One region of the Clostridium amazonense genome, then DNA from elsewhere that is predicted to be linked to it. Evidence: riboswitches for the same ligand, from Rfam matches in the RefSeq annotation. Region 1 holds a riboswitch; the other holds the start of a gene.
What was found. A riboswitch is a leader RNA that binds a small molecule or an ion and turns the genes downstream of it on or off. The one in region 1 is predicted to bind S-adenosylmethionine.
Positions count from the first base shown of each region.

Region 2: linked by a shared signal. The riboswitch ahead of AC07E4_RS06075 (ABC transporter ATP-binding protein) and the one ahead of AC07E4_RS16795 (methionine ABC transporter ATP-binding protein) in region 1 are both predicted to bind S-adenosylmethionine.

Region 1 is NZ_JBWKMH010000033.1:432,490-440,572, reverse strand. Features, by position in the region: gene AC07E4_RS16815 (Cof-type HAD-IIB family hydrolase) at 1-82, opposite strand, end outside; gene AC07E4_RS16810 (small, acid-soluble spore protein, alpha/beta type) at 271-417, shown strand; gene AC07E4_RS16805 (MetQ/NlpA family ABC transporter substrate-binding protein) at 484-1,305, opposite strand; gene AC07E4_RS16800 (methionine ABC transporter permease) at 1,324-1,989, opposite strand; gene AC07E4_RS16795 (methionine ABC transporter ATP-binding protein) at 1,982-3,019, opposite strand; SAM riboswitch class I at 3,157-3,255, opposite strand; SAM riboswitch class I at 3,318-3,416, opposite strand; gene AC07E4_RS16790 (polysaccharide deacetylase family protein) at 3,620-4,408, shown strand; gene AC07E4_RS16785 (YhfC family intramembrane metalloprotease) at 5,037-5,834, shown strand; gene AC07E4_RS16780 (isochorismatase family protein) at 5,898-6,431, shown strand; gene AC07E4_RS16775 (GNAT family N-acetyltransferase) at 6,683-7,204, opposite strand; gene AC07E4_RS16770 (metallophosphoesterase family protein) at 7,837-8,083, shown strand, end outside.
Region 2 is NZ_JBWKMH010000010.1:360,054-368,136, forward strand. Features, by position in the region: gene AC07E4_RS06060 (TIGR03943 family putative permease subunit) at 1-545, shown strand, start outside; gene AC07E4_RS06065 (Fur family transcriptional regulator) at 637-1,047, opposite strand; gene AC07E4_RS06070 (metal ABC transporter substrate-binding protein) at 1,559-2,512, shown strand; SAM riboswitch class I at 3,505-3,605, shown strand; gene AC07E4_RS06075 (ABC transporter ATP-binding protein) at 3,661-5,412, shown strand; gene AC07E4_RS06080 (ABC transporter ATP-binding protein) at 5,399-7,159, shown strand; gene AC07E4_RS06085 (HD domain-containing protein) at 7,308-7,931, shown strand.

The DNA of each region.
Region 1 (8,083 bases):
GAGTTTCATAGAAATCTTCATGTAATATTCCATTTGAATCCAATAAAGTACCATCCATATCACTAGCAATTAATTTTACCATCTCAATCACCTTTTCCTAAGTATTTATAATAATTATCTTATGTTAAATTTTCATTAGTAAATAGATTATAATACAAACTAAAACAAAAATAAAAAGATTCAAAAAAGGGAAAAATCAGAAGATGTATAATTTTCAGCTAAATACAAATGATAAATATTGAAAAATTTATTATTAAAGGAGTAGTTAAAATGTCACATAAAAATAATAAAAATAGTAAAGACAATAAAAAGGCAGGTCAAAAAACTAAAAAGGAATTAGAAAAAATGAAAATGGAAACTTCTAATGAAATAGGGGTTTCAAATGAATCTAAAAAATTAGGTAAAAGTGCTAAATAAAATTTAATAAAGTATAAAAAATATGAACTAATTTGTATTAGTTCATATTTTTTTATAGAAACTTAATTAATTACTAGGTATAACTGCTTTACCATATCTTTCTCTAATAAAATTTTTAGTTTCATCACTTTTTAAAAAATCAACAAGTTCTTTGAGTGTTTCATTATCTTTATTATCTTCACGAGTAGCGATTATATTTACATGTTTTTCTATATCAGATATTTCTTCAAGAAATAAAACATTATTTGTATCTAGCTTTGACTCTAAAGCATAATTTCCATTTATTATGGCCAAGGATACTTCATCTAATAATCTAGGCAATTGTGCAGCTTCAACAGTTTTGATTTTAAAGTTTTTGGGATTTTTTTCTATATCTTTTTCTGTTTGAATATCAGAATTTGAATTTTTTAAAGTTATTAAGTTATTTTTTTCTAACAATTTTAAAGCTCTAGTTCCGTTTGAATTATCATTGGGAATTGCAATAATATCACCACTTTTTAATTCATCAATTTTTTTTATTTTATTTGAATATGCAGCTAAAGGCTCAGCATGAATACCACCAACAGAAACTATACTTGCATTATTCTTCTTATTAAAATCTTCCATGTAAGGAACATGTTGAAAATAATTTGCATCTAATTCACCAGAAGCTAAAGATTTATTTGGTATTACATAATCAGTAAATATCTTTACTTGTATATCAATACCTTTAGATTTTAAGTTTTCCTTAGCAAAATTTAAAATTTCTCCATGAGGAGTTGGAGATGCTCCAATAATTAATGTCTTAGCATCAGATTTTTCTTTTGAATTATCTGATGTAGATGCACAACCTAGTAGTAGAATTGAAATCATAGCTATAGAAATAAATTTAAAATAAGATTTTTTCATAAATGTTACCTCCGCAATTTATAATATTTTTTTATTCGATTTTTTTGCAATATGATTACCAGTGATTTGAATTAATTGTACTAGCAATATTAAAATCACAATAGTTGCTAATATAATTTTATTGTTATAGCGCATATATCCTTCACGAATAGCATAGTCTCCAATACCTTCACCACCTACAGCACCAGCCATGGCAGAATAACCAATAATATTTATTATGGTAAGTGTTATATTTGATATAAGAGAAGGAAAAGCTTCTGGTATAAGAACTTTAAATATAATTTGAGATTTAGTAGCACCACAAGCTAAAGAAGCTTCAATTATGCCAAAGGGGATTTCTCTTAATGAAGATTCAATAATTCTAGCAACAAAAGGTGCGCTAGCTATAGATAAAGGAACAATTGATGCTGTAGTACCTATAGTTGTGCCAATTATAAATTTAGAAATAGGGAACAATGCAACTATTAAAATAATAAAAGGTATAGACCTAAGTATATTTACAATAGTACTTAAAAAAGAATATAGCTTACTATTTTCACTAATGTGTCCTTTAGAAGTAATAGTAAGTATTATTCCTATTGGTACACCAATAATTAATGAGATAATAGTAGAAAATGAAACCATATAAATAGTTTGCAATAATGGCTTAATTGTAGAATTTAATATATTAAATAGTTCAGTCAAAATTAATCACCTCTACTTCAACTTGCATAGATTTTAAAAACTTAGTAATAGAATTAATAGTATCTAAATCATTATTAAGTGTTATTATAAGACTTCCAACTTGAGTTTCTTGAATTACATCTATACAACCACAGATAATATTGAACTCTACTTCGAATTTTTTTGAAAGCTCATGAATAACAGGAGAAGTTGCGCTAATTCCTTTAAAAGTTAACTTAAGCATTATGTTTGGATAAAATTTATCTTTAAGACTATTAGGAATACTTAAATTCTTATCAAAAAAAGAATTAGAAATTTCAGTTTTAGGATTTGAAAATACATCTAAAACTAATCCTTCTTCAACTATTTTGCCATCTTGCATAACAGCAACTTTATTACAAATCTTTTTAATTACATCCATTTCATGGGTAATTAAAACTATAGTTATATTAAATTTCTTATTTATTAATTTAAGTAAATTTAATATGGAATCTGTAGTACTTGGATCTAACGCTGATGTTGCCTCATCACACAAAATTATTTTAGGATTAGTACTAAGACATCTAGCTATGCCTACTCTTTGCTTTTGACCACCAGATAATTGGGATGGGTAAGAGTATTTCTTATCTTTTAAATCTACTAATTCTAAAAGTTCATTAACTTTTTTATCAATATATGGTTTAGGAACTTTATTAAGTTTTAGTGGAAATGCAACATTATCATATACAGTAGAATTCATTAGCAAATTAAAGTGTTGAAATATAATACCTATTTGTTTTCTTACTTCTCTTAATTTGTTAGATGATAACTTTGTAATATCTATAATGTTATGAGTTGTACTATTAATTGTTAAATTATCTAGTAAAACTTCACCTTTAGTAGGCTTTTCAAGAAGATTTATACATCTTAATAAGGAAGATTTGCCAGCACCACTAAGTCCAATTATTCCATAAATATCACCTTCATTTACTTTTAAATTTAAATTGTCAACAGCTATAACATTAGAATTCTTAGAATTATATATTTTAGTTAAATTTTTAATGGTTATCATATTAAAAATCGCTTCCTTTCAGTGAATTAATTAAATAAAGCAATATATATATTACATAAAAAGTTAGAATTTAATAATAAATAGTTTTTATCACATAATATAAAAAATCCCCTCTTGAAAGACAAGAGGGGATTTTTCTCTTATCTTTCGGTAAAAAACCGCTGGAATTAGCACCAATGCAAAATGCTGGTTGCTGGGCTTCATAGGGCCAGTCCCTCTGCCACTCTGGATAAGAATATATTAAGTTTTTATTTTAAATATAAAAAAACCTCTTGAAAAATAAGAGGATAGATAACTTCTCTTATCTTTCGGTAAAAACCGCTGGAATTAGCACCAATGCAAAATGCTGGTTGCCGGATTTCATAGGGCCAGATCCCTCAATCACTCAAAATAAGAATTTAATATTTAGTTTATGATTTAATTATATAAGAAAATTTTGAAAAGTCAACACAATATTGGAAAATAAAAAACAAATATATTTAAATAATTATAAACTCAGTAATAAATAACCTTCTAATGTGTAAGAATATTAATTTTAAATAAGAAGATAATATAGTTATAAATATATGAGAATTTGAAAAAGAAAGAAGATGAATAAATTTGAAAAAGAGTAAAGCAATTATAAGTTTTTGTATTTGTGCAATTATGATTTTAACTTCATTTAGTGTTTTAGGGTATATGGATGATATTAAAGAAAACAATGAGGATAATAAAATAGTATACTTAACTTTTGATGATGGACCAACTGAAAATACATTGGAAATTTTAAAAATATTAGAAGAAGAAGATGTTAAGGCCACATTTTTTGTTATAGGAGAACTTGCAAATACAAACAAAGAAATATTAAAGAAAGTAGAAGAAAATGGAAATTCTATATGTGTACATACCAATACTCATAAAAATGAAAATTATAGAAGTAAAGAAATTTATTTTAAAGATTATGATGCTGCATATAGTAAGTTAAAAGAATTATTAGAAAAGGAACCTTGTAATTTTATGAGGATGCCTGGAGGTTCAAGTACAGGTGTTCCGAGCAAAGTAGTTTTAAAATCAATAAGAGATGAACTGAATAATAGAAAAATAAATTATGTGGATTGGAATGTATCAATTGAAGATGCAATGGGCATAAATATTCCAGTGGAAAGATTACTGTGTAATTATAGGAAAGAAATGAGTAAGAAAAATTTAGATAAAGAAAGAATTGTAATTTTAATGCATGATGGAGCTTCAAACAGTACCACACCAAAAGCTCTTCCAAGTATAATAAAAGATTTAAAGAAAAATGGATATAAATTTAAAACTATACAAGATATAGATGAAAATGAGTTTATAAATTTAACAGAAAAGAAATTAATAAATAGATATAATGAAGAGAAAGAAATTAATTAATAAAATAATAAAAATAGCAAGTATTATACTTGCTATTTTTATTATATACAAAATTTATAATTTAGTTTTGTATAAGTATTTAAATAAATATGTAGTTATACAAAAGTTTAATTAAATTTAAAATTAAACTTTTGAATATTATAAAATTAAGTTAATTATAATTTAAAAATATAGACAATAAATATTATAAATAATATAATGTATAGAAAGTATGTAAAATATTCAAATAATAAATTAATCATTTATATAGGAATCCAATATGAAAAATGTAATTATTCTTATTTCAATTGGAAAAAAAGATTTAAACTATTATACAAAAATTAACTATTAACGATGAGCAGTTAATAATGAAGGATAAAATTGAAGTATCAATTTTTTAATCAATTTGTATAATAAATTTCAAAGTAAATTATTTAAACACCATATAAAAACTAGTTTTTATATACTTCTATTTTTAGATATTAGGAACAAAGTGAGTAATATATACCATAACTTTAACTTTTTACTTGGTTCCAAATATAAATATAGTAATAAACTATAATATCACTAGTATTATTTGATAAGGATGTTATTTTAAATTTGAACTTGGAACCCTATATTTTATAAAATTTCATAAAAGGAGAAGGATATGGTAGGTATTGATTCTATTATATTTATTGTTATTACATTTGTATTAAGTGCTATAATGCCAATAATTCTTATTATATACGGTAAAAGAAAGTATAAAATTGATTTGAAATATGCATTTGTAGGAATTATAGCATTTATTGTATCTACACAACTTTTAGAAGCACCACTACATCATTATTTTTTATATCAAAATGAAAAAACTTCACAAATTTTAACTAATCCTATTTTCTATATGATTTATGCTGGACTTATGGCAGGTATATTTGAAGAAAGTGCAAGATATATAAGTTTTAGATGGATATTAAAGAAAAATAAATCATACAAAAATTCAGTAGCATATGGTATTGGGCATGGAGGAATAGAAGCAGTTCTAGTAGCTGGAGTTATGTATTTTAATAATATTATTGCAGTAATTCAAATAAACAACGGAACTTTTGACAATTTAATAAATGCTGCTAGTGGAACTTTAAAGTCAAGTTTAACTTTAGTAAAAACTCAGTTAATTAATGCACCATCTTATACGTGGGGAATAGCTGGAATTGAAAGAGTGTGCACTATAATAATCCAAATAGGATTGTCAATGCTTATTTTCTATAGTATAAAAGAACGAAAAAGAATATATTTTTTCTTAGGAATTTTATTACATGCTGCAGTTGACTTTGTAGTTGCATTATATCAAATAGGAAGTATAAAGAACATAGCTTTTGTAGAAGAATACTTAATATTAATTGCAGTAATAACATTAATTATAATATACAAAAAAAGAAAAATATTTATAAATACTGATGATATATAAAGTGATAATTATAAATTATAATTACATTTAATATATAAGCATAATTATGAGGTGAATAATATTATGAGAGCATTAATAGTATTAGATATGCAAAAACATATCTTAAGTCAAAAAAATTTCAAGGAAGAAAAGGATAATATAAAAAAAGTCATAGATATATGCAAAAGTAAAAATGATAAAGTTATTTTTGTAAGGCATATAGAAGCAGACAATGATAGTCCTTTAAATGAAAGCAGTAATCGTTCTGAGATACATGAAGAATTCGCTGAGGATTATGATGAAATTATTGAGAAAACAACTCCAAGTGCTTTTTATAAAACAAACTTAGATAATATATTAAAAGAAAGTAATGTTGATGAAGTTGTAATAGTAGGCTTCAATACAGAGTTTTGCTGTATGTTTACAGCTATAGTAGCATTTGAAAGAGGATATAAAGTTACGTTCATAGAAGATGCAACTGGCACAATAAATAATAGTGAAATATATGATATGGAAGATTTAGATATTAAAGATTTAGTGGGAACAGTGTTAAATTGGTCTAAAACTGTAGAAGTTTTATATGTAGATGAATTTATAGAAAATGAAAAAAATAAATAATTATATAAGGGGCTATATAAAAATTAAATAATTAGCTCTAAAAATAAAATGACCAAATTCAAAAAATGAATTTGGTCATTTTGTGCATAATATTATTTATGAAACATATAAACAATAAATTTAATAATATTATACATATCCATCAATTAAGATTGCCAATTTTTTTAGAAAATATAACACCTAATGATGATTCAGTAATATTATTTTAATAACTCTTTTATAATTTAAGCTTGTTTTGAAAATTCAGATATTTATTCTTGTTTTAATAATGATAATATTAATACATCATGGCATTTAGATGATGTATAATAAGCTTTTCTCTTAGTGCCTTCTAATTTAAAATTTAAAGATGTAAGCAAAGAATAAGCAATTTTATTATTATCTAATATAGAGATTTCAATTCTTTCAACTCCTATTGAAAAAAGTTTTTCAATAAAAATATTCAAAGCTTCCTTCATGTAACCATTTCTTTTACCATTGTTTAAAGCAAATTCTAAATTTACAATATTTCTTTTCTTATTTAAAAATTTACTTCTTATAAAACCAATGCTAGAGTTATCTTCTTTTAAGGTTAATATAAGGTATATTTCATTATTGTTTTTAATAGTATTTTTTATATCTTGTATTTCAGTATGATTAGAAATGTCATCAAAAGAATTCACTATAGAAAAATTTTTAATAAGTTCATTACTTTTAATATTATATATAAAATTAGAATCTTTAAGTGTAACAGGTCTTAAATATAACCTATTACTTTCACAAAATAAATACATAAAATTCCCCCTTAATATATTGTAAAATAATCAAAGTTATTGAATATATAGATAAAAACCTATTATCATGAACTTAATGTTAATTTTAGAATGTACATATCATTACTAATGAGACTAAAGCATAAAAATTTTCACATTTAAAACTAATTAATAATTAACAATGCTTATAGACATAACTGAAAATTCAAATCACCATTATAATGGTTAGACTTATCTAATTAAAAATCATTTTTATTCATTCTAAAATGATTTTGAGCTAGTCTAACTCTTGAGAGTGTCCAAGTTTTGAAGCTAATAAATTTAAAGATGAATATGGACCCCTATATATTTATAAGATAAATAGAAAATCTAGCAATAATAGGTAAAATTTATAAGATAAGAATATTTTAACATTTATTATTAAAAATTTAAATGATAATATAAGTTCAAATATTAAAAAATAAATGATTTAAACTCTATAAAGTATATTTAGCCCATATAAAGGATAAAATAATTGTTAGGATAATGTGAATTTGAACAACTTTTTAAGGAAAGTTGTGTAAATAGAATAAGATGATATAATAGAAATAACAAATAATTAAGAAAATTTAGAAAATAATGAATTGATTTTCGGAATGAAGGAGAGTTGGACTATGGGGAAGGAAACAATACTAGTTATTGCTGATATTCATAGCAATATACATGCATTTAATACTTTTTTAAAATATGCAGAAGAAAAAAATGTAGAAAAAATTTTAAACCTAGGAGACTTTGTTCAAGAAGGACCTAATCCAGTTGAAGTTTTTGATATTGTTATGAATGATAAGAGGTTTATAAATATTTTAGGAAATACTGATTACTCATTAATAACAGGTGATTGTGAAGAATTTACAGAAGGAG
Region 2 (8,083 bases), on a different contig from region 1:
TTAAACCCAAACATTGTGAAAATGTTTTGTCATATGGAATAATAATATTTCCAATTATTGCTTTATTAATAGTACCAAACATTAAAACAACAAATAAAATAAATAGCAATGAAAAATTTTCATATGTTATAAATAATTATGAGATAAATAGTTCAAATAAGGAAGAGTTTAATTCTCAAGATAATAATATTATTAATGTAAAGGATGAGGATTTTGCAAAATGGTATGTAGAGATTTATGAAAATAAGGATAAATATGATGGAACTAAGATAGAAATGAAGGGACAAGTATTAAAAAAAGATGGACTTAAAGAAAATGAATTTATTCCAGCTAGAAAAGTAATGGTATGTTGTGCGGCAGATGCGGAAGTTTATGGATTTATATGTAGAAGTTCTGAAACACATAAATTAAAAGAGAATGAGTGGGTTAAAGTAATTGGACAAATAAAGTATGAAGAATATGAAAATGAAATAGTTCCCATAATATATGTAGAGAAAATGGAAAAATCACAACCAGCCAAAATGGAGTATATTTATTTTCATTAACAGAAACTATTAAATTTTAAAATGAAAATGTTAAATATGGTTTATAAAAAAACAGATGTAAAAGATGAAGTTAGCTCTTACATCTGTTTTTTTATAATTTACTAGAACACTTTGGGCAAATGCCTGTGAATTCTAAACTATGGCCTATAATTATATAACCAGTTTTATTGATTAATGATTCAGAAAAATTTTCTAATGGACAGTGATTTATAGGAATAACATTACCACATAAAGTACATACTAAATGATGTGTATGCATTGAATTATTAATCTGATAATAAGTTTTGCCGTCTTGATTTAAACTTTTAAGCAAAACTCCCTTTTCAGAAAGGGCTTTAAGAGCTCTATAAATAGTAGATAGATTTATTGTTACTTTGCTAGAAATAATATTGAAAATATCTTCAGCGGTAAGTGGTAATGGAGATGACTCTATAGTGGATAATATAATTTGTCGACGTTTAGTAGACTTTAAATCAACAGATTTTAATATTGTTTCATTCATAAGAAAAGCCTCCAGTATAATCATAATATATTATAAAATTAACAATTAACGATGAAGGATAAAACTGAAAGCTCAGTTTTTTTATGGACTTCTAATCAAAAATATTAAGAACGAAGTGGATAATATTAACCATTATTGTTAATTGATAACTGTTAATTGGTTCAAAACATTATAATAGAATAAACTATAAGATTACTAGTATCATTTGAGAAAGCTATTATTTAAAATTTGAACTTGGATACCCTTAAGAGTGAGACTAGCTCGGAATCATTTTATAGTAAGTATTTCTTTTGAAAGCAATATATTTACAGCTAAAAAAATAGTTTTGAATTCGAGCTTGTTTACCTATATCTCTATACAATTTTAGTAGTGATGAATAGAATTGTCAATAATATACAGATAAGAAACTTTTTAAAAAGATGCTTGACAGTTATTTACAAGAAGGATATATTTATTATATACCAAATGCAAATGATTTGCGTTTGCATATATAGAAAGGATGAGATAAAAGTTGAAAAGAAGATTAATTTTATTATTAACTATAATATTATCAATGTTTATGATAGGGTGTGGAGCATCTAATAACTCAAAAAAAGTTAGTGAGGATGATGCTTCAACTGGAAAATTAAAGGTGTATACTAGTTTTTATGCTATGTATGATTTTGCAACCAAGATAGGTGGAGACAAAGTTGAAGTTACAAACTTAGTATCTACAGGGGTAGAACCACATGATTGGGAACCAAAACCAGCAGATATAGTAAATTTAGAAAAAGCGGATATCTTTATTTATAATGGATTAGGAATGGAACATTGGACAGATAAAGTTTTGAAATCTTTGAAAAATGATAAAATATTAGTTGTTGAGGCATCAAAAGGAACAGACTTAATTAAAAGTGAATATAATCATGAACATGATGGTGAAGAAAGTGAACATGAAGAAAGCGAATATGACCCTCATGTTTGGCTGAGCCCTTCCAATGCTAAAATTGAAATGGAAAATATAAAAAATGCATTTATTGAAGCTGATGCTGAAAATAAGGATTACTATGAAGAAAATTACAAAAAATATGTTAATGAATTAGAGAGTTTAGATAAAAAATTTAAAGAAGAACTTAGCAATGTTAAAAATAAGGAAGTTATAGTAGCACATGAAGCTTTTGGATATTTATGTAGAGAGTACGGACTTACACAAGTAGCCATAGAAGGATTAATGGCAGATTCAGAACCAACAGCAGCACGTATGGCAGAAATTATAGATTTTGCAAAAGAGCATAAAATAAAAGTTATATTTTTTGAAGAATTAGTAAATCCAAGTGTTGCTGAAACAATAGCTAAATCTATTGGTGCAAAAACTGAAGTGTTAAATCCTTTAGAAGGAATTACTAAAGAAGATGAAGCAAATGGTGAGGATTATATATCAATAATGACAAGAAACTTAAATGCAATAAAAGCTGCATTAGAGTAAGATATTTTAATAAATTAGATTTATAAAAAAGCATGTGAAAACATGCTTTTTTATTTAAGCTTAATTTTAAATATTATATAAAAATTAACAATGAAGGGTAAAACTGAAGTCTCAGTTTTTTAAATTAAATTTTATAATAATTTTCAAAGCAAATGATTTAAAAATCATATAAAAACTAGTTTTTATGTGTTTCTATTTTTAGATATTAGTAATGAAATGAGTAATATTAACCATAACTATTCACTTTTCACTCTTAGTTCTTAATTGGTTTCAGTCATGATATCAGAATAAACTGTAAGATTAGTAGTATCATTTAAGAAAGCTATTATTTAAAATTTTAGCTTGTAACCCTATATTACAGAGAATGATAGAAAACATTACAGAAGTGTAATAAAAAATTAATATAAAAAGATAGTTCAAAATTGGACAAGAAAATATAATAAATACATAAAGTAAATTAAATTTTAGGAGGAATTAGATATGAAAAAAACAATAGAAGTAATAAAGATAATATTAATAGGAATATTTGTAGATGCAAGAATGTTATTAGATTAATTATGAAATAGAAAAGATAAAAATAGGAGGAATAATACATGAAAAAAGCAATGGAAATAATAAAGATAATATTAATAGGGATATTTGTAGATGCAAGAATGTTATTAGATTAATTATGAAATAGAAAAGATAAAAATAGGAGGAGTAGTACATGAAAAAAGCAATGGAAATAATAAAAATAATATTAGTAGGGATATTTGTAGATGCGAGAATGTTATTAGATTAATTTAAAAATATTAAACATAGAAAAGAGAATATAAATGAATTTTAAATATTACATTAATATTTAAAGCCTTTTGAGGAACGAATTATCTCAAAAGGTTTTTTATTTTACAAAAATAATAAATAGAAAATATTGACAATTAGGAAAAGAGTTTTATAATTTAAATATAAATAACATTGTTTTCCTTTATGTATTTAAATAAAATTTCATAAATGTCTTATTAAGAGTGATTGAGGGACCTGGCCCTATGAAATCCAGCAACCAGCATAAAGTGTGTGGTGCTAAATCCAGCGGTTTCAAGCCGAAAGATAAGAGCGTAGTCTACTCCTGTCTTATAGGAGTTTTTTTATTTTAAAGGAGGTGCAAATTTATGCAGAGAGAGTTTAATCCACCTGAAAAAGTCACAAATTTATTAGCATATGTAAGTAAGTATAAAAAACAATTCATTTTTACTGCTATAGCAGGAATACTTTATAACACTATTGTTGTTTTAGGACCTATATTTCAAGGTAAGCTTTTAGATGTAGCAATTTTAGCAAATGATATAAAAACTATAATAAAATCAGGTGTAGAATTTCTAGTAATTACATTAACATTTCAAGTAGCTAGATTTTTTAAACGGTATTATGTTAGAGATATGTCAAATAAAATAAGCGGTGATATGAGAGTAGGAATTACGAAATCTATACTGAATACAAATTTGAATGAAATTGAAAAATGTCAAGTTGGAGATATGATGTCAACAACTATTGGTGATGTGGATATAGTGGTTGAGGCTATAAGAAAAACTATTACGGAAATGTGGGATACATGGGTTTTGATGATTGCTTATTTTGTAGCACTTATGTTTTATGATATAAAAATCACATTAATATGTATAATACCAATACCTATATCTATATTAATAGCTCAATGCATGAAGAAAACTGTACAAACTAGAAATAAAAAGTATAGAAAAGCAACTGCAAGCACTACATCACAAGTGAGAAAGATGATTTCAGAAATTAGTATTTTAAGACTTTATGGCAGAGAAGAGGCTGAGCTTAAAAGATTAAAAGAAAAACTTGATATTCAAAAAAAGGAAGCTACGATAGCATTAGTTTTAAAAAGTGGGTTGGGTCCAATATATTCTGCGGTATCTACTTTAGGAATTGTATTGGTACTTTCATTAGGAAGTAATGAAGTTATAAAAGGAAATTGGTCAGTAGGTACATTGACAGCATTTATAACTATGTTTATATTTTTAGCAAATAGAACTAAAACGGCAGCTAAGGTTTTTAATATACAGCAAGGAGCTAAGGCATCATGGGAGAGAATAAAGGATTTAATTAATGTTAAGCATGAAAGAGAAGATAAAAAAGATGAAATTATAGTTATTAATTCAATAAAGTTAGAAAGTGTAAATTTTAAATATCCAATGTCAAAAGAAAATGTTATAAAAAATATAACATTAAATGCGAAAAAAGGAATGATTATAGGAGTGACGGGATCAGTAGGTTCAGGAAAAAGTGCATTAGCATTAGCCTTAACAGGTGCTTATCCTTACGAAGGAAGTATCAAATTGAATAATGATGAGTTAATAAATTTTTCAGCAGATTTTAAATCTAAAAATATTACGTATATGGGACATAATCCATTCTTGTTTTCGTCAAGCATAGAACATAATATAACATGGAAAGAAAATGAAGATGATTTAAGTAAGGTTTTACAAACAACTAATTTAATAGAAGATATTGAGAAAATGGAGTTTGGAAAAAATACTAAAATAGGTGAAAATGGGGTAAAAGTTTCTGGTGGTCAAAAACAGAGGATTGCATTAGCTAGAGCATTATATAGAGATGCACAAATAATTATATTAGATGACCCATTTTCAGCTGTAGATATAAACACAGAAGAAAATATAATCAGAAAATTAAATGAACAAAGACATGATAAAATTATATTTATTTTTTCACACAGATTAGATATTTTTAAATACACAGACAAAGTAATTGTACTTGATGAGGGTGAGATTGTTGAGGAAGGAAGTCATGATGAATTAGTTTGTAATGAAGGAATATATCAAAAAATTATAGAATGTCAAAGTTTTTTAGAAGGGAGTGAGGTTTGTGAAGAAGGATAAAATAGTTAAAAAGGCAGTTATAGACACTTTAAAAGAAAAATCATATATAACTATTTGTTTAATAATATCTATTATAGCTGGGGTTGTAATGCAATTAATTCCACCACAAGTTATGCGATATATAATTGATAATCATATATCAAAAGGAATAAAAAAAGGAATATGGACTTTGGCACTATGTTATTTAGGTTCAGTTATATTAAGTGCTATAGCAGATTTTATTAGAGAGTTAACAATGACAAGTATAGGACAAGGAATATTAGCTAACATAAGATACAATATGGGGAAAAAATTATTTAAACTGCCATCAAAATATCTAAATAATAATCCAGTTGGCACAATTATGAGTTATTTTACATCAGATGTGGATGCAGTTGGAACTGTCTTAACTTCAGGGGTAATAGGTATTATAGCAGATGGTATGAAGGCAATTGGAATAATAATTTCTATATATATAATAAGTCCAATATTAGCTATGATTGTAACACTATTAATACCAGTGATTTATATGATAACAAATAAATTTAATAAAATAACATTAAATGCTCAAATAGAAGCAAGAAGGGCAGTGGCAAATATAAATGGATATATAGAAGAACTGTTTAATGGAATAAGAACTATAAAGTTATTTGGCGAAGAAGATCAATGTTCAAGAAAACTTCAGAAGCCATTAAATGATAATTTAGATGCAGTTCATAAGACTAGTAGTTATGATTCCATATTTCCTTGCATAATGCAAATGATTAAAGCAATTATAATAGTTGTTATAGTATTGATTTCATCACCAAAAGGAGTCGGAATATTGGGACTTACCATTGGTTCAATTGCATCATGTGTAGATTTAGTATCTAGAATGCTTGCACCTATTGAAGACATAGCAACAGAATTTCAAACAATACAAGAATCTATATCAGGCTTAAAAAGAATCAATGAATTTGAAAACTTAGATGAAGAAATACGATATGATAAAAATCAAAAAGAAGTATTATTAGATATTATTAATGATCAAAATTTTGATATTAAATTTAAAAATGTAACGTTTTATTATGATAATACAAATGCAATAATAAAAGATATATCATTTATTATTGAAAATGGAAAGAAAGTAGCATTAGTAGGAAGAACGGGAGCTGGAAAAAGTACTATACTAAATCTTATAGCAGGACTTTATAAGCCAAGTGTAGGAAAAATAGAAATAGGAGGATTTAATCCGTTTACAATTCCAGCAAATTTACGTAGAAGAATTATTGGTATAGTGCCGCAAAATAATATAATATATGAGGGAACTGTTAAAGATGTAATAACATTAAATGATGATAATATCACAGATGAAGAAGTTATAAATGTATGCAGAATGATTGAAATACACGATGATATTATGAAATTATCTAATGGTTATAACACTGAAATTGGAGAGGGAAAAGAAAAGCTTTCTAATGGACAATATCAGTTACTATCAATAGCTTCAGCCATAGTATTAAATCCACCAGTTTTGCTTTTAGATGAAGTTACATCAGGACTAGATACAATAACAGAAAGAAGGATTTTCAAGGCTTTACAAGATATAAGTGAAAATAGAACAATATTGACAATAAGTCATAGGATATCAGGAATAATTGATGCAGATGAAGTTATAGTTATAAAAGATGGTTTAATAGAACAAAAAGGAACACCTATAGAGTTGAGTAGTAATGAGGGGTGGTATTCAAAATATACTCAAGTAGAAGAATTAGGTTGGAAAATTTGACGAATAAGAAAATTTGAACATTAATTGAATATTTACAAAATATTCAATTAATGTTATGCTTTACAGGAAAAGCTATATATTTTACAAAAATTAATACAGTTGTTAGTTTCAAAATATTCTAACGATTTTATTAGCAGGGGGAATCGTGATGTATACATTAGGAGTAGAAGTTCCAACAATAAGAGAAGCACAAAAGTTATTGGAGGAAGGATACAAATTATTTCCAGGACAATGGATTAGACATTTAACTAATACAGGAAAGGCAGCAGAATTAATAGCAAAACAATGTGGTGATTTAGATCCAGAAGTAGCATTGGTATTGGGAATGTTACATGATATTGGATATAGATATGGGAATACGGGAATAAAACATAGTTTACTTGGCTATAATTTTGCAATGGATAGGGGATATACAAAACTTGCACAAATATGTTTAACTCATTCTTTTGATTGTAAGGATATAAAAAAATCTTTTGCAAATTGGGAAGTATGCTCAAGTGAAGAATATGAATTTATAGATAATTACATAAAAAATGTTGAATATGATGACTATGATAGATTAATTCAGTTATGTGATTCTTTATCATTACCAATAGGATATTGTTTATTAGAAAAAAGAATGGTTGATGTTGCATTAAGACATGGTGTCAAAGATGGAGTAGTAGACAAATGGAAGAAAGTTTTTGAAAATAAAGAATATTTTGAGAAGAAAATGGGGATGTCACTATATGATGTTCTACCAGGTGTAGTAGAAAATACATTTGAAAAATAGATAGTGTAAAATTAATATATAAAAAAGAGGATTCAGAATTAAATTGAATCCTTTTTTTTATAAGAATTTAATAATTAAAAATATACATATAATTATAGAGTTACAAATTCATTTGAAAATGTTGTGAATACATTATGATAAAAAATATATAT